One region of the Micromonospora sp. WMMD735 genome, then DNA from elsewhere that is predicted to be linked to it. Evidence: riboswitches for the same ligand, from Rfam matches in the RefSeq annotation. Region 1 holds a riboswitch; the other holds the start of a gene.
The links. A riboswitch is a leader RNA that binds a small molecule or an ion and turns the genes downstream of it on or off. The one in region 1 is predicted to bind thiamine pyrophosphate.
Positions count from the first base shown of each region.

Region 2: it holds a riboswitch for thiamine pyrophosphate, as region 1 does, so the genes downstream of both, ACN268_RS14785 (ECF transporter S component) here and thiE (thiamine phosphate synthase) in region 1, are expected to answer to the same signal.

Region 1 covers NZ_JBMHMJ010000002.1:4,179,928-4,183,329, forward strand. The annotation lists gene ACN268_RS17765 (thiazole synthase) at 1-17, opposite strand, end outside; gene thiS (sulfur carrier protein ThiS) at 23-223, opposite strand; gene thiO (glycine oxidase ThiO) at 234-1,304, opposite strand; gene thiE (thiamine phosphate synthase) at 1,298-1,924, opposite strand; TPP riboswitch at 1,919-2,028, opposite strand; gene ACN268_RS17785 (ThuA domain-containing protein) at 2,366-3,402, shown strand, end outside.
Region 2 covers NZ_JBMHMJ010000002.1:3,507,376-3,510,777, forward strand. The annotation lists gene ACN268_RS14770 (hypothetical protein) at 18-185, shown strand; gene ACN268_RS14775 (DUF6328 family protein) at 284-787, opposite strand; gene ACN268_RS14780 (alpha/beta fold hydrolase) at 914-1,744, opposite strand; TPP riboswitch at 1,856-1,961, shown strand; gene ACN268_RS14785 (ECF transporter S component) at 2,037-2,627, shown strand; gene ACN268_RS14790 (ABC transporter ATP-binding protein) at 2,661-3,402, shown strand, end outside.

The DNA of each region.
Region 1 (3,402 bases):
GCGATGGTGAGGGGCATCCGGGTCACCCGCCCTGGGCGGCGCTGAGCACCTCGACCCGGTCGCCGTCGCGCAGCTCGGTCGCCGGCCAGCCGCCCCGGGGGACCACCTCGCCGTTGACCGCGACGGCGAGGCCGCGCCGCTGCCCGGTGACCGTGGCGACCAGGTCCGCGACGGTCGTGCCGCCGGCCAGCTCGCGTCCGACGCCGTTGACGATCAGTCGCACGTCTTCCTCCTCAGTGGAACCGGTCGGCGGTGAAGGGGGTGAGCAGGGGGTCCGGCTGACCGGTGACGATCAGGTCGGTGATCAGGTCGGCGGTGACCGGGGTGAGCACGATGCCGTGCCGGTGGTGGCCGGTGGCGGCGAGCACGCCGGGCCGGCCGGGCAGCGGGCCGAGGATCGGCGCGTTGTCCGGGGTGCCGGGGCGCAGCCCGGCGGTCGCCTCGGTCAGCGCGTACTCGGCGAGTTCGGGGACGAGGTCGACGGCGGCCCGGAGCAGCCGCAGCACCGCCCCGGTGGTCACCTCGGTGTCGGTGCGTTCCTCGACGGTCGCCCCGAGCACCACCTCGCCGTCGTCACGGGGGACGAGGTAGACCGACTCGCCGTCGGCGTACCCCCGGATGACGTGCCGGAAGCCGGGCGGGCGGTGGTCGGGCGCGCGCAGCCGCAGCACCTGGCCCTTGACCGGGCGGACCGGTAGCCCGGTCAGCGCGGCGGCGCCGCAGCCGGCGGCGACCACGACGACCGGCGCGTCCACCTCGGCCAGTCGGGTCACCGCGCCGGGCAGCAGGGTCGCGCCGGCCCGTCCGGCGGCGACCCGTAGCGCGTCGACCAGCCGGCGCGGGTCGACCTGGTGGTCGCCGGGGGCGACCGCCCCGCCGCGCAGCCGGGGGGTCAGCGCCGGTTCGCGCTCCCGTAGCTGCGACGGGCGCAGCGCGCTGATCGGCAGCCCCAACCCCTGCTGGTACGACCAGAGCCGGCGTGCCTCGGCCAGGTCGTCCCCGGTCAGCCCGACGACGAGGGTGCCGTCGGTGCGGTAGCCGAACTCCGTTCCGGTGGCTTCGGTCAGTTCGGCGGCGAAGCCCGACCAGCGGGCGGCGGACGCGGTGAGCAGCCCGGTCAGTTCCCGTTCCCCGAAGTACGCCTCGGCGACGGGGGCGAGCATTCCGGCGGCGACCCGGGACGCGCCGGAGCCGGGGGCCGGGTCGTGCACGGCCACCCGCAGGCCCCGGGTGGCGCAGCGCCAGGCGATCGCCAATCCGACCGGCCCCGCGCCCACGATGGCGACGTCGGGCCGGGTCAGCACGTCAGCGCCGCGATCAGTTCGGCGGTGGCCCGGCCCGGGTCGGCGGCGGTGGACAGCGCCCCGACCACCGCCACCCCGTACGCCCCGGCGGCCCGCAGCGCCGGCACCGTGGCGACGGTGACCCCGCCGATGGCGATGACCGGCACGTCGACGGCCGCGACGACGGCGCGGATGCCGGCGGGGCCGATCGGGTCGGGCAGGCCGGTCTTGGTGGCGGTCGGGTGGCACGGGCCGACGCCCAGGTAGCTGGCCCCGGCGGCGACGGCCCGGGCGGCGGCGACCGGTTCCCGGGCGGTCGCGCCGAGCACGGCGGCGTGGCCGAGGACCCGGCGGGCCGCCGCGACGGGCAGGTCGTCCGCGCCGACGTGGCCGCCGTGGGCGTCCACCGCGAGGGCGACGTGCAGCCGGTCGTTGACCAGGCAGGTGGCCCCGTACGGGGCACACTGCTCGCGCACCCGTCGGGCCAGGTCGTACGCCTGCCGGTCGGTGGTGTGGTCGGTCACCCGGACCTGGACGACGAGGTCGGCGCGGGCCACCGGGAGGGCGGCCCGTACGACGGCGAGCGGGTCGCACCCGGGGCGGGTGTCGGTGATCAGATGCAGTCGGCCGAGGGACGGCACGGCAACTCTCCTCCCTGCGCCGGCATTACCCGGATCAGGTTCGACGGTCGGGGGCTCCCAGCCCCCCTCTCAGCCCGGTGTACCGGGCTCCCGTGGGTCACGTGCCTGTGACCGTACGACAGATCCGCTGATCCGCCAAGGGGTGTTAGATTGATCCAGGACCATCGATGCCTACTGTTTTGGGCTTGTATCCACATAAGCCGGAAAAGCGAGTCGCCGATACCGAATCGTTACATGCTCATGCCTTGCCGGAAACCAATCCAGCGGCGCTAATTTGTTCAACCGATCGACATTATTCCGGTGCGGAGCCTCGGCGTGGCCCGTACCTGATCGCCACCGGTGCGGACCTCGGCGGGCCCACACCGATCCGACCGGGGACGGTCTGCGGCGAGTCGTCCCCATGCCCCCACCACTGTCCAACGCGGACAAAAGGAGCATGGAGTGTCTCCATCCCGCCATCGCCGCGCACGTCGCGGTCCACTGGGTGCCGGTCTACTGGCCCTCTCCCTACTCGCCAGCGGCCTGATCGGCGGCACCGCCGCCCAGGCCGCTCCCGTCGCGCAGGCCCGGCCCCAGGCCGCACCCGCGCCGGCAGCGGCAGCCGCCGCCGAACCGTTCTCGGTCCTGGTCTTCTCCAAGACCGCCGGATTCCGGCACGACGCCATCCCGGCCGGCATCGCCGCGATCCAGAAGCTCGGCACCGAGAACGGCTTCACCGTCGACACCACCGAGGACGGAGCCGCCTTCAACGACACCAACCTGGCCAAGTACCAGGCGGTCATCTGGCTCTCCACCACCGGTGACGTGCTCGACGCCACCCAGCAGGCCGCGTTCGAGCGCTACATCAAGGCCGGCGGCGGCTACGCGGGCGTGCACGCCGCCTCCGACACCGAGTACGACTGGGCCTGGTACGGCAACCTGGTCGGTGCGTACTTCTCCGGCCACCCGGCCAACCAGCAGGCCACCGTCAAGGTCGAGGACCACGCGCACCCGTCGACGGCCGACCTGCCGGACCGCTGGTCCCGGTTCGACGAGTGGTACAACTTCCGCACCAACCCGCGCTCCAAGGTGCACGTGCTGGCCAGCCTGGACGAGAAGTCCTACAGCCCGGGTGCCGGCGCGATGGGCGCGGACCACCCCACCGCCTGGTGCCAGGACTACGACGGCGGTCGCTCCTGGTACACCGGCGGCGGCCACACCCAGGCGTCGTACACCGAGCCGGAGTTCCTCAGCCACCTGCTCGGCGGCATCCGCACCGCGGCCGGGGTCGAGAACGCCGACTGCGGCGCCACCAAGACCTCGAACTTCGAGAAGGTCACCCTCGACAGCAACACCAACAACCCGATGGAGCTGGACATCGCTCCGGACGGCCGGGTGTTCTACGCCGAGCGCGACGGCCGGGTGCAGATCGTCAAGCCGGACACCGGCAACACGGTCACCGCGACCCGGCTGGACGTGTTCACCGGCAACGAGGACGG
Region 2 (3,402 bases), 670 kb from region 1:
TCGTCTAGGGTGGTGCGGTGCTCTACTTCCTGATCGTGATCGCCGTGCTGCTGCTGGCGTACGCCGCCGTGCTGGTCAGCTTCGTCCGGCGCGGCCGCAAGATCCCGCCGCAGGCGTACCTGGTACTGGCGCTGCTCAACGGGCTCATCCTGGCGGCCGTGCTGGCCTGGGCCATCGCCCGCTGACCCGCCGGCGGCAGCGGGGCCGGGGGTCCACCCCGGCCGCCGTCGGCCCGGGTGGACCCCCGGCCCACCGCACTCGTCGCACCACCCGACGAACGGGATCAGTCGCCGCTCAGCACCACCGGGTCGTCATCGTCGTCGTCGATGTCGTCCTCGCCCCAGTTGCGCCGGGCGAACGGCAGGATCACCCAGAAGGTCAGGAACCACAGGCCGGTGATCACGGTGAGCACCACGGCGATGCCGGTGTCGAGCACGAAGTCGGCGATCAGCAGGACCGCGCTCACCATCGCGACCAGCATGAAGGCCAACCCACCGGAGGCCATCCGGTGGGCGAAGCGGACCAGTTCCGGCTTGCGGCCCTGGCGGAACAGCGCCCGGTGGAAGGCGACCGGCGAGATGATCATCGCGGTGGCCGCGGCGGCGGACAGCAGGGCCAGGATGTAGACGTCCCGCTGGAACTCGCTGGTCCGGGTGAACCCGTTACTGAACGGCAGGGTCAGCAGGAAGGCGAAGAGGATCTGCACGCCGGTCTGGGCGACCCGCAGTTCCTGGAGCAGATCGGCGAAGTTGCGTTGCCATCGCTGCTTCTCGGATTCCTTCGACACGCGTTACCTCCGGTTCAGACGGTACGACCGACGGGGGCACCCCCCGTCGGCAGCAACGCCTGTGCCCGATCCGCAACCGCCCGAAACCGATTCACGAACCCCGATCGGGCCGCTCCGCCGACAGCGTCAGGCCGACCCGCGCACCCGGGCCAGGATCGCCTCGGCCAACGGGCCCGGCGCCTCGTCGGGAATCCAGTGGGTCACCCCGGGAAGCACCACGAACCGGTACTCCCCCGACACGTGCCGGACGCACGCCTGCGCGGCGGCCCGCCCGATCGCCACGTCCCGGTCACTCCACACGTAGCTGGTCGGCACGCCCACCGGACCGACCGCCTTCATGTCCCGCCCCGACATCGCCCGGTACCAGTTCAGGGCCCCGGTCAACGCGCCGGGGGTCCGCAGCGGCCCGGCGTACCCGGCCACCCGGGCCGGGTCGCCGACGCCGGACAGCAGCCGGCGCAGCACCACCCCCCGCCCGGCCAGCAGCACCTTCTCCGCCAGGCCCGCCCGGCGGAACAACGCCATGTACGCCGAGCGCGCCCGCTGCCGGCGGTCGGTGGCCAGCGCGTACCCGAAGGCGGCCGGATGCGGCACCGAGACCGCGGTGAGGGTACGCACCCGCTCCGGGTGCCCTGCGGCCAACGCCCAGGCGACGACCGCGCCCCAGTCGTGCCCCACCACGTGCGCGGCCTCGACGTCCAGCGCGTCCAGCACCGCCACCGCGTCGGCGACCAGCTCCGGCAGCCGGTAGTCGGCCACCTCCGTCGGGCGGGCACCGGGCGAGTAACCCCGCTGGTCGGGTGCGTACGTGCGCAGCCCGGCGGCGTGCAGGGCGGGCACCACCGCGTCCCACTCCCCACCGTGCTGGGGGAAGCCGTGCAGCAGCAGCACCACGTTGCCGCCCTCCGGGCCACCGGCCCGTACGTCGAACGTCAGTCCCCGCGCCGCCACCCGCATGATCGTCAGCCTACCCAGCGACCCGGACCCCCGCCCGGGCGTCGAATGCCGGGAACCATGACCTGCTGGGCCGTTGCCGCAGGTCGGTGCTAGCGTCTGCCGAGACAACTTCACATCCGACAGGGGAGCGCACAGCGCTGAGAGTGCGGGCACCGCCCGCAGACCCTCGAACCTGATCTGGGTAATGCCAGCGCAGGGAGTTCGGTCGACCTCCAGCCGCGCCGCCGTCCGGCTGCCGCCGGGCGCGGCGTGCGTCTTCTCCTGGTTCGATCGCTGGACTGGGAGCACCGACATGCAGCACACCACCACCAACCGGTGGCGCACGATCGACATCGTGGTCGCCGCCGTGATCGCCGTGGCCTTCGGGGTCATCTTCTGGGCCTGGGGCCTGGTCTGGAAGGCCGTCGACCCGGTATTCGCCGCCGCACCGGCCAGCCAGGCCGTGATGTACGGGGTGTGGCTCGTCCCGGCCGTGCTCGGCGGCCTGGTGATCCGCAAGCCGGGGGCGGCCCTGTTCTGCGAGGCGGTCGCCGCCACCGTCTCCGCGCTGCTCGGTGCGGAGTGGGGTGGCGTCACCATCGTCCAGGGCCTGATCCAGGGCCTCGGCGCGGAACTGGCCTTCGCCGCGTTCCGCTACCGGACGTACCGGCTGCCGGTGGCGGTGCTCGCCGGGGCGATGACCGGGCTGAGCGCCGCCCTGTTCGACTTCTTCGTCTGGAACGCCGAGTACGCCCTGGTCAGCTACCGCCTGCCGTACGCGGCACTGACCGTGCTCAGCGCCGCCGTCGTCGCCGGGGTCGGCGGCTGGTACCTGACCCGGGCGCTCGCCGAGACCGGGGTGCTCGACCGGTTCCCCGCCGCCCGCGACCGCAAGCTCGTCTGACCCCGCGGTGGCGAGCGGGGAGGGGTCGGTGGCGTGGCCGGGGTGAGGCTGGTCGGCTTCGGCTGGCGGCACGCCGGGCGGCGGGCCTGGGCGGTACGCGGGGTCGACCTGCGCATCGACCACGGGGAACGGGTGCTGCTGCTGGGGCCGTCCGGGGCCGGCAAGAGCACCCTGCTCGCCGCACTGGCCGGGCTGCTGCCGGCGGACTCCGGCGAGCAGGAGGGCACCGTCGAGATCGACGGCCTCGACCCGACCAAGGCCCGTGAGCGGGTCGGCACCGTCTTCCAGGACCCGCAGTCCCAGCTCGTGATGGCCCGCTGCGGCGACGACGTCGCGTTCGGCCTGGAGAACCGGGGGGTACCCGGCGACGAGATCTGGCCCCGGGTGGACGAGGCGCTGCGTCGGGTCGGTTTCCCGTACCACCGGGACCGGCCCACCGCGGCGCTGTCCGGCGGCGAGCAGCAGCGGCTCGCCCTGGCCGGCGTGCTGGCGCTGCGGCCGGGGCTGCTGCTGCTCGACGAGCCCACCGCCAACCTCGACCCGGCCGGCGCGGACCTGGTCCGCACGGCGGTGGCCGGCGCGTTGGACCCCGACACCACCCTGGTCCTGGTCGAACACCGGGTCGCCGACGCCCTCCCCCTGGTCGACCGGGTGGTGGTGCTCACCCCCGGTGGTGGGGTCCGGGCCGACGGGACCCCGGAGGCGGTATTCGCCGCGCACGGGGCCACGCTCGCCGCCGAAGGGGTGTGGGTGCCCGGCCACCCCACGGTGACCC